Glaciimonas sp. PCH181: one gene and its partner. Each later gene encodes a partner of the first gene's protein in a complex. Links are inferred from orthologs where the notes say so. Each region holds a gene or a part of one and is shown in the gene's direction. Other genes may lie near its edges.

Region 1 (5,587 bases):
ATCTGCATTAGCGCAGCAGGAAATGAGTGCTTATGTTGAGGTTCTGAAGCAGAAGGCCACGGTAAAAATACTAAAACCAATTGTTGCCAGCGCCGCGCCGGATGACAATTCTGCATCAAAGTAAAATAGCTCTAGCGAAAAAAATGCCACTGCAAAGTGGCATTTTTTTTTGATCTGAGCCCAAGCTGAGCCCAAGTTTAACTCTAAATCTGAAGTTCTGATATTTGCATCGAGTGATTTATCGTGAGCATAAGCAATTGAATTTATTGCCTTAATCTTGGTACGCAATGACTTCGATTTCGCTCTTTTTACCTTAATTAGAATGAATATTAGTTCTTGATTAAGGGTTGTAATTTCTGCCATACATTATTTAACATGGTCGGATGTGCTTCTGCTATCGGATGAATGCGGTCGGCTTGAAATAACGCCGACTTATTGGCAATGTCCTCCAACAGAAAAGGCACTAAAGCGACTTTAGTCTGTTGTGCAACGGTCGAATATAAGCCGAAAAATTTCTCTGTATAGTCACGACCATAGTTAGGTGGAATACGCATGCCGACAAGTAGTACCTTGGCGTGTGCTTTTTGTGCGGCCGCGATCATCGTGCGCAGATTGGATTCTGTCGCTTTTAGTTGAAGCCCGCGCAGCGCATCATTTGCCCCGAGTTCGATGATGACAATATTGGGGCGCTGTTTTAAAAGGGCCGGTAGTCGCGTGTTGCCGCCACTAGTCGTTTCGCCGCTGATACTGGCATTTGTGACGGTGATATCGCTATGTTGTGTCTGCAGCCGTTGCTGAAGTAGTGCCACCCAGCCAGTGCCGCGGGCCAGTCCATATTCCGCTGATAGGCTATCGCCCAACACCAGAATGGATTTTGATGCAGAATGAGCGCTGGTTGAAGACAACGTACCAAAGGCCGCGAGTACACTAATCAAGCTGGTCAGCAAAACATTGCGGCGCGAGATGCGGTTGATTTTTCCTGACCGATTTGCTGTGAGCGATGGCTGCTCGCGCCAACGCCGAATAATATTTCCACATTTTCTACTGATAATCCGCATGCCGCTATCCTCTTCGATTGATACTTCTGATGTTTCTTCAATGCAAGCTATCATGCCTGCACGGGATTTTGCGATAGTCGCACAAAACCTGAGCAAGCGCGTCGCTGATGCCAGTGGCGAACTAGTGATACTTAACGATATCAATTTTACCGTTCATGCGGGTACTACGTTGGCGATCGTCGGTGCTTCAGGATCTGGTAAATCGACATTGCTAGGCCTGTTAGCCGGTTTGGATACGCCAACCAGCGGCACTGTGAAAATTGATGGTGTCGACATTTTTGCGCTGGATGAAGATGGACGTGCCGGTGTACGCAAGGAAAAGCTCGGCTTCGTATTTCAATCCTTTCAATTACTGAGCCATTTGAATGCTTTAGAAAATGTTATGTTGCCGTTAGAATTGCACGGCAATGTCAATGCCAAAGAAAAAGCGCAGATCATGCTAGGGCGTGTCGGCTTATCAAGTCGCTTGCGCCATTATCCGAAATATTTATCTGGCGGCGAGCAACAGCGGGTTGCGTTAGCGCGCGCTTTTGTGACAGAGCCACCTTTGCTGTTCGCTGATGAGCCGACCGGTAGTCTGGATGCTGCCACTGGCGACGCTGTGATCCAGTTAATGTTCGATCTTAATCAGGAACGTGGTTCGACGTTGGTGTTGGTGACGCATGACACCTCAATAGCGATGCAATGTCGTCAGACTATAACGATTGCTGCCGGGCGCTTGCTGCACCACGGTGACACTTCGCCCAGCGACGCGCACATTTTTTGATCTGTCCTGACGGTAATCGATAACTTTTAGTAATTCACGTAACGGGAAGGAAATATATGGCTGCCTGGCTTCCAGTAGCAAAAGCGATTCTTCCTTACCTCGGCGATATTCTTACCGTTGCCAAGCCTGTTTTTACAAAGCGTAAAGGCAGTAATGAAACTAGCCAGATAGAGATTTTGCAGCAGCAAGTGGCTGAATTGCAAAACGCATCGCTGCAAAACATTCAAGATATCAAGGCACTTGCCGAGCAATTGAAAACTGCAGTACCGGCGCTTGAGCGTACGTTAGTAGCGACCGAAAGACGGTTGCGACTGGCTAATCGTATAGCGTGGTTATCTTTGGCTGTGGCATTGGTGGCATTGGGCTTTGCGATGGCGCTCTTTTTGCGCTAATTTTGTAGTGAGTATTTTTGCGTCACATATAAAGCGCTGCCGACCATCGAAGAAACTAAACGTCAATTACATTCGCAGTTGCGTAAGTCCTTGATGTTGTTTGTCTGCTAGTTTTAGCAGTTGATCTTCAAATAAATTTGGCAGGACCCGGTAAGTACTCGGATGGTTATAGTTGGTGTTGCGTTTAAGAGAATAGTCAAAGTTGACGGAAAATGGTTAAAAGGCGACTAGAAAATGCCTGAAATAAAGGGTTAGTAAAAATATGGATCGTCTCCAGTCAATGCGGGTTTTTTCAAAAGTCGTTGAACAAGGTAGTTTTGTAGGCGCGGCGCAGGCGCTGGCGTTGTCCAATGCGGTTGTCACGCGGCACGTCGCCGAGCTGGAGAATCATCTTGGCACGCGCTTGTTGAATCGATCGACGCGCAGAATGTCGTTGACTGAGACAGGACAGGCCTATCTGGAGCGGGTTCGCAGTATTCTGGCAGAAATTGATGAGGCCGATGCAGTTGCCTCCGCGGTGTCGAAAAAGCCTGCCGGAACCTTGCATATCTATTCCCACATCGGTTTCGGGCAAATGCAGTTGGCGCGTTTGTTGCCACAATATTCGCTGCAATACCCAGACGTCGTGCTGGATGTGACAATGTCTGATCGCACGGTCGATTTGGTAGAAGAAGGTTTTGATGTCGGTATTTTTACTGTCTTCCAGAAGTTCGATGTCAGCATGGTAGCGCGTCAGTTGGGGATCGCCGATGTGCTGTTATGTGCGTCGCCGGAGTACATACTCAAGCATGGCATGCCGTTACTACCGGAAGACCTGCAACAACACGCATGTCTAAATTTTTCTTTGGAGAATTTTCGCCATCATTGGACTTTTCAGTCCCCGGATGGGATGTCCACGGTGCCCATCACTGGCAAAGTCATATCGAATAATGCAGACCTGTTACGCCACTGCGCCCTTGCTGGAATGGGGATCGCCATGCGTAGTTCGTATTCACTTGGCGATGATTTGCGTACAGGCAAACTGATACGTGTATTGCCCGAACATCAGATTAGTAAAATATCTGTGCAAATGGTGTATCCAAGTCGCCGGTTATTGTCGGCCAAGGTGCGTAGCTTTGTCGATTTTATGATGGCGCAGTTTCCGTATCCGGATCGCGATCCCTGGTTGGCTGGCTAACTAATTCGCCGCTTGCTGAAGCCTTAATACCAAATTGCCATTGCTCTGCCATTGTCGGCGTTCTGCGGAGCTATCTGCTTCAATCGCCAGATCGGTCGGACTTTTCTTATGTTGCGCTAAAAATAATCTTTCAGCTAGCCGTAAATCGAGTTCAACCGGCCCCAGAAAAGTCACGATTTTTCCGCGCTGAATCAGCAGGGTAGGAAAGTTGTCAACGTCCAGATCATCCATCAGATCAGCCTGATCCTCAATGTCGATCCAAACGAAGCGCGCCTCGGGATGGCGTAAGGCCAGCGCCGTAAAGTTAGTTTGGTACTCACGGCAACTTCCGCACCATGCCGCGCACAGGCAAGCGACCACCCAGCCGTCTTCAGCCAGAATCTGGGCCAGTTGCGGGCGGTTTTCATTGCTAATAATCAGGACAGGCATGCGCGCATTTTACCGTGACTAGACTTTTTCGTGGGGCTAGTAAAATATTGCAGTTCACTGGTTGTAAATTTGCCCAAGATAAATGATGGCTATCATGGCGCTTGCCCCTATTTTCAGCGAATTTTTGATCAATGTTTGTTTTAAGGCGCTGTTCGTTCGATGAGCGATTTCCAGTAATTTTTTGGCTGCAATGGGATTTTGAGGACACCTCGTGGTGGATTTGTTGAGTCAAGCTTATTTCAGCCGATCAGTTTCTCATGGGAAATACGTGGCGCTTTATACTGTCACGGACTCCTGTTCATTCCGCCTTGCAGCAAAACATTGTTTAACCATCGAATAAGCGTTGATAGAAACTGCGCTTGCACGGGCGGTCGCGGTAAAATAGCGCTTATGCCGATTATTCTTGCCATTGAAACTTCTACAGAACTTGCCTCCGCCGCATTATTGCGCGACGGTCAGGTAATTAGCCGCGAATCCGCTGGTGTTCAAACCCATTCGCAAACTATCCTGCCGATGATACAAAGCCTGCTGGCAGAAGCCGAAGTCAGCCTGGCGCAGTGCGATGCGCTGGCATTCGGTGTGGGTCCGGGTTCATTTACCGGCGTTCGCACTGCCTGCGGGATTGTGCAAGGCTTAGCGTTTGGTGCCGACTTGCCGGTGTTGCCGATAGTGACTCTGGCCGCAATGGCCCAAGCCTGCTATGAAGCGCATGGTGCAAAGGATGTTCTGAGCGTGTTGGATGCGCGTATGGGCGAGGTGTATTGGGCCCAATATCGCTACGTTGGCGATGCGTGGATAGTGATAGTCGAGCCGACGCTTTCGGCGCCAGCATTGGTAGCACCCTCAGGCATTGTTCAGGCCTGTGGTAACGGATTATCAGCTTACGCCGAGCAATTTACTGACGCATCATTTGCGATAAATGCGCAGCCAGCGCTCATGCCGCACGCGCGCCAGATCGCGCAGCTTGGTCTGCAAGCGTTTCAGCAAGGTTTGGGCTTGCCCGCCTCTGAGGCACAACCACTCTATTTACGCAACAAAGTGGCATTTACTACGGCTGAACGCGCCGCCAAGGTGTTGGCATGACATTCAATCTCGACCAACGTGGAGAAAATATGTTGGCGTTGCCACTGTCCTTTCTGCCGATGACAATTGAGGACCTGGACGAAGTAGTCGACATTGAAACCCGCGTGTATTCACATCCATGGACTTACGGTAATTTTGTTGATTCAATCCAGAGTAGCTATCAATGCTGGATTCTCCGCGATGCCAACTATCGTTTGATCGGCTATTTTTTTTCCATGTCGGTGGTCGATGAAGTGCATTTATTAAATATTAGCGTTCATGGCGATTTACATGGGCGTGGTATTGGCAAGTGCATGTTGGACAAGGTAGTCGCGCTGGCGCGAGAGCAAGCTATGACGTCGGTGCTGCTTGAAGTGCGGCCATCAAATCAACGTGCCATCACGATTTATCAGCGTTATGGCTTTATACGGATTGGCATGCGTCCCGCCTACTATCCAGCCGCTGGGGATAGCCGTGAAGATGCCATCGTCATGCGCTTGTCACTATGAATATTTCGACGCGACGAACGACTTTTCTGGAGGAGTGTGGCGTTGGCCCGCTTTGGGTGCGTAGATATGCCGTGCCTTATCAGGAAATAGTGCAAATAGAGTATGCCCCGCTAGAAACTGTTGCGCCATTGGTGCCTGTTGTGGCGACCGTTGAGCCGATCACGCCAACGGTAGTAACGCCGGTCCTTTCTCAA
Region 2 (5,171 bases), 2.0 Mb from region 1 along the record:
TTTCATTGCCTTCGCTGTATCTCATTCCCACGCTATTGTTTTTACGAATCGGCGCGCCACATGTTTGATGTCATTCTGTTTTTTTGCGGCAATGTGCTGCTCGGCGCTGTTTTAGGTGCATTTGGTGGTTTGTTTGGCATCGGTGGCGGCTTAATCGCGATTCCGGTGCTGGGTATGTTGTATGGCATGGATCAACAGTTAGCGCAGGGCACCGCGTTGGTGATGATCGCGCCTAACGTTTTGATCGGCTTTTGGCGCTATCGCCAACGTAATAGTCTGGATTTGCGCGCTGCCAGTGTGCTCGGCGGTTCTGCCGTATTCGTGACGTATTTAAGCGCATGGTATGCGACGGTAATCAGCGCCGGTACGCTGCATTTTGCCTTCAATCTGTTTATGGAAGTATTGGGCTGTTATTTATTGTGGAATGTATTGCGCCGTAAGTCGCTAAAGCCAGCACGAGCCCCATTGGGGCAACGTTACTTGCCGGTAGTTGGCGTGGTGGGCGGCGCAGTGTCCGGCTTTTTTGGTGTCGGCGGCGGAGTGATCGCACCGCCTGCGTTGGTCGGGTTTTTCGGTATGACGCAAACGGCTGCGCAAGGCATGGCGTTGGCGCTAGTATCGCCGGGTGCGGTGATCGCCTTATTTACGTATGCATACGCTGGGCATGTGGATTGGAAAATCGGGATTCCGCTGGCGATTGGCGGCATATTCAGCGTTTCTGCGGGCGTGGCATTGGCACATAAATTACCGGAACGGCGTTTGAGGTTATGCTTCAGCATTGCATTGATTGTGCTAGCAGCGTGGTTGTTGTTGCGTGGTTAATGTGGATGGGCTCGACAATCCCATTGATGTCGCTATGCGATGCCAATTTACGACGATTGTATATGCCATCTTCACAGAGTTCGAAGCAGTTCTTGCTGGCCTGCGGATGTTGGCCTATCGTATATATACCGTATCTATTAGTTAAGTTTTTTGCTCGACAGGTAACACCTTATCGGGTGCTAAAGTAAACGTTTAGCGCGCTAGTCAGATGTCCCCGTTGTAGCTAGGAGACGACATGATCGAATCACTTTCGACTGCAGCGATGGCAGCTGGTTTGTCCTGGGCCAGTGGCATTCGTTTATATATGGCGTTGTTCGTCGCTGGTTTGTTCGCCAATTTAGGATGGATTACGCTTCCCCATGCGCTGAATGTTTTGCAGTCGCCCTGGGTACTTGGCGTCACGGGCTTATTGACGGCGATTGAGTTTTTAGCCGATAAAATTCCCGGTCTGGATTCAGTCTGGGATGCGGTTCAGACCTTTATCAGGATTCCTGCCGGTGCGGTTCTCAGTGCGGCTGCGATGGGACATATGGACCCGGCGTGGACGACTGTGGCGGCGCTGATCGGCGGGACTTTTGCCGCCAGCGCGCATGCTACCAAGGCTGGCAGCCGGGCGATGATCAATACTTCACCCGAACCTTTAAGCAACTGGGCCGCTTCATTCACAGAAGATTTGACCGTGCTGGGCGCATTATGGGCAGCGTTTTATCACCCGTTGCTGCTGTTTGGATTTTTGCTGGTATTCTTTATTTTTGCAATCTGGTTGTTGCCCAAGTTGTGGCGTAGTCTGCGCTGGGTTTTTCAAAGGCTTAGTACATGATTCAGCAGTCTCTACGCATGACCCAACGCGATTGGCGGGCGGGTGAATTACGGTTTTTATTAGTAGCATTGATTGTGGCGGTAGCGGCCTTATCCTCGGTCGGATTTTTTGTAGACCGGATGCGGGCTGGATTAACCCGCGATGCGCATCAATTACTCGGTGCCGATTTACTGATTGCTGCCGACCAACCGGTCAACCCCAGTTGGCGTGCCGAAGCACAACGGCGCGGTCTGACAATTGCCGACACGATCGTATTTCCCAGCATGGCCTTGGCTGGTGAGGGCGACGATGCGCGTTCTCAATTAGCATCGTTGAAGGCCGTTTCCAACGGTTATCCCTTGCGCGGCAATCTGCGTATCGCTGATAAGCCTGACAATAATGGCGTCCTTACGCGCACTGTTCCTGCCAAGGGCACAGTATGGGTCGATCAGAATATCCTCACTGCATTAAACCTGCCGATCGGCGCGTCGCTCAAACTCGGCGATAGTAGTTTTACGATTGCCCATATTCTGGCAGTTGAGCCGGATCGTGGCAGCGGCTTCGTCAATTTTTCGCCACGCGTAATGTTATCGATGGCCGATCTGGTAGCGACCCATTTGGTGCAAGACGGTTCACGCGTTACTTATCGTTTGCTGCTGGCGGGGGCTGCGCCTGCAACGCAGGCATTTCAGGATTGGGTAGAGACCGCGATTGCACGCGATAACGTCAAAGGTGTGCGGATAGAATCACTGGAAAATGGTCGTCCCGAGATGCGGTCTACATTGGATCGGGGCGAGCAGTTTCTGTCTTTGGTAAGCTTGTTATCCGCAATGCTGGCGGCGGTTGCCATTACGATGGCGGCGCGGCGTTTTATGCTTCGTCACTTGGATGCTTGCGCGATGTTGCGCTGTCTGGGTTTGACCCAGAATCAGGTCACGCAGCTCTATCTGTATGAGTTTTTATTGATCGGCTTGGTTGGCAGCATTCTTGGTGCGCTGGTGGGTTTTGGGGCGCATTTTGTGTTGCTGGAATGGCTGGGAAAATTTGTATCGCATGATTTGCCTGCTGCCAGCGTCATCCCCGGATTGCAGGGCATTGCTACCGGCTTGCTGTTGCTGCTGGGGTTTGCGCTGCCGCCGATTTTGCAGCTTCGCAATGTCCCGCACAATCGTGTGATCCGGCGCGAGCAAGATGCACCGCAAGCGATGGTGCTGGCCACCTATGGCTTAGGCACACTGACCTTTATCGGGTTGCTGTTATGGCAAGCGGGCGACGTTAAATTAGGCTTGCTGACAGCGCTTGGATTTTTGGGTGGGTTTGCGGCCTTTGCGTTGATTTCCTGGCTGGCATTGAAGTCATTACGGTATTTGCGTGGCGCACTAAAACATCCTAGCTGGCGCTTTGCGCTGACCGGTTTGCAACGGCGTCCGGGCGCGACCATCGTCCAGATCGTCGCATTAGCGCTAGGCCTGATGGCGCTGTTATTGCTGACGGTGATCCGTGGGGACCTGATCGGAGCGTGGCGTCAGGCGACCCCGCCAGATGCGCCAAATCGCTTCGTGATTAATATTCAGCCGGAACAGGAGAAGGACGTTAACCAGCGGTTGATTGCTGGCGGCGTGCCGCAGCCGAATATGTATCCGATGATTCGTGGCCGCCTGACCGAAATCAATGACAAGGCTATCACCGCTGCAACTTACACTGAAGATCGGGCGCAGCGTTTGGTGGAGCGTGAATTTAACTTGTCGACGATGGCCGATGTTCCGCCAAAAAATAACCTCGTCGCGGGCACCTGGTATAAGGATGATCAACCAGAGGCGTCGGTGGAAGAAGGGTTGGCAAAGACCTTAAATCTAAAACTCGGCGATAAATTGACCTTTGATATCGCCGGACAAACGGTCAGCGCACCGATTACCAGCTTGCGTAAATTGGAGTGGGGCTCGATGCAGGTGAATTTCTTCGTGATTCTGAATCCTAAGGCGATGGTGGATATGCCAAGGACCTGGATTACGGCGTTCCATTTGCCGCCTGCGCATAGCAATCTCGGGAATCAATTGACGCGTGACTTTCCGAACCTGACGGTGGTGGATATCGGCAGCATCATCAAGCAATTGCAAGACGTAATCGATCAGGTTGTTGCTGCGGTGGAGTTTCTGTTTTTGTTTACGTTGGCCTCGGGTGGACTGGTGTTGTATGCAGCGTTGTTGAGTTCGCAAGGGGAACGCACGCGCGAAGCCGGATTGCTGCGCGCTTTGGGCGCGACCAGAAAACAGTTATCGCATGCGCAATGGATTGAGTTTGCATTGATTGGTTGTCTGGCCGGGTTTTTGGCGGCTAGCGGTGCGGCTGCGACAGGATGGGCGTTGGCGCATTACGTGTTCAGCTTTACCTGGACTTTCAGTCCGTGGATTTGGATTGCCGGCATGGCGATCGGCGCGGCTTGTACGTTTATTGGCGGCTGGATAGGATTGCGCAGCGTGCTGTCGCGACCGCCTTTGGAGACCTTACGCGAGGCTTGAATCTGTCTGTAATCGAGCTGTAATCCGTTACCGTTGAAAGCAATAAAAACGGCCCGTTCTGGTCCGTTTTTATTACTTAAGAATTCGGTAGGTTACAGACGAATCGTAGAATCCTCGCCGCAAATGTCACGCTGAATGATTGTCATTCTTTTGCATACTATTAAAGCGCTTCGCCCTGTAAATCTGCTTTGAGAGCGCTCATTTCTTCTCCCAGTTCGACCAGGTCAAGCTTGCTTTTTTTGGCTTTAGGAAACATGTCGGTTTCTTCTTCCTCGACATGGTGTTCAATTTGTTCTGACAAGACGTGGACTTTTGCATCGTAAAGATCGTCGCCCGGATCCATCATTTCAATTTCTGCGATCAAGTCCTTGGCGCTGGCATGTTCTACCAGCGCCTCATCCATCAGATCATCCTCTCCAATCGCTTTTCGCACCGCAGGATAGAAAATCTTTTCCTCTATCTGCGTATGTAATGTCAGCGCCTCGCAAATCTGATCGGCGAGTTGTTTTTTCTTGGCCTTTGATCGATCTGTCAGATCTTCGAATTGTTTGAACATCGCTTTAACGTCTTTATGGTCTTTGACCAGCATACTGACGGCATCTTTTGCGGAGTTTGCGTTTTTCATAGCCTATCCTTTCAAAGGGACGAAGAGCACTATTTTTCAAGGGTCCGGGGGCCAGGCAGGGAACGGAGCACACGGAGTTGTCGCGTGTCGTGTCGATTGCCTAAAACCTGCCTAAGTAAGATTAAAAACCAGATGTAGATGAGATACGGCACAGGCCGCGTCCATGCATTCCGGAAGCGACCTTTAGCCTGAAGAAATGTGATGCACCTAACTTCTTATTAATGCTTGGTATCAACTTTTTCAGTGCCGTCCGGATTCAGCGTTGATTGGGACATATTGTTTTTTTGCATTTTTTTCTTCATATGCTTTTTCTTGGTCATATCGCTTTTGCTCATGCTGCTGCCGGTGCTTGCGTCGTCAGTGGCGGTTTTGCCCATACCGCTGCTTGGCATGGATTGAGCATCCG

What was found. Proteins that work in one complex are often made in the same cells at the same time.
Region 2: the proteins of C7W93_RS00730 (region 1) and C7W93_RS10035 are in contact, whole or in part, in a cryo-EM structure (PDB 9GE8), measured with the Escherichia coli proteins. The link is inferred for Glaciimonas sp. PCH181 from one-to-one orthologs.

The regions. Positions count from the first base shown.
Region 1 is NZ_PYFP01000001.1:161,430-167,016, forward strand. Bases 1-2,961 are described here. They hold C7W93_RS00730 (ABC transporter ATP-binding protein), read left to right. Parts: upstream 1-1,098; coding sequence 1,099-1,824; downstream 1,825-2,961. Other genes in these bases: C7W93_RS00720 (SurA N-terminal domain-containing protein), read left to right, coding at 1-124; C7W93_RS00725 (arylesterase), read right to left, coding at 330-1,058; C7W93_RS00735 (hypothetical protein), read left to right, coding at 1,881-2,216; C7W93_RS00740 (LysR family transcriptional regulator), read left to right, coding at 2,479-2,961. In the rest of the region: more of C7W93_RS00740, read left to right, coding at 2,962-3,393; C7W93_RS00745 (thioredoxin family protein), read right to left, coding at 3,394-3,822; tRNA (adenosine(37)-N6)-threonylcarbamoyltransferase complex dimerization subunit type 1 TsaB, read left to right, coding at 4,213-4,905; rimI (ribosomal protein S18-alanine N-acetyltransferase), read left to right, coding at 4,902-5,393; C7W93_RS00760 (uracil-DNA glycosylase family protein), read left to right, coding at 5,390-5,587.
Region 2 is NZ_PYFP01000001.1:2,163,596-2,168,766, reverse strand. What follows is about bases 1,239-4,389. They hold C7W93_RS10035 (ABC transporter permease), read left to right. Parts: upstream 1,239-1,638; coding sequence 1,639-4,140; downstream 4,141-4,389. Other genes in these bases: C7W93_RS10030 (hemerythrin domain-containing protein), read right to left, coding at 4,301-4,389; C7W93_RS10040 (DUF4126 domain-containing protein), read left to right, coding at 1,239-1,642. Also shown: C7W93_RS10045 (sulfite exporter TauE/SafE family protein), read left to right, coding at 61-822; more of C7W93_RS10040, read left to right, coding at 1,058-1,238; more of C7W93_RS10030, read right to left, coding at 4,390-4,765; C7W93_RS10025 (hypothetical protein), read right to left, coding at 4,984-5,171.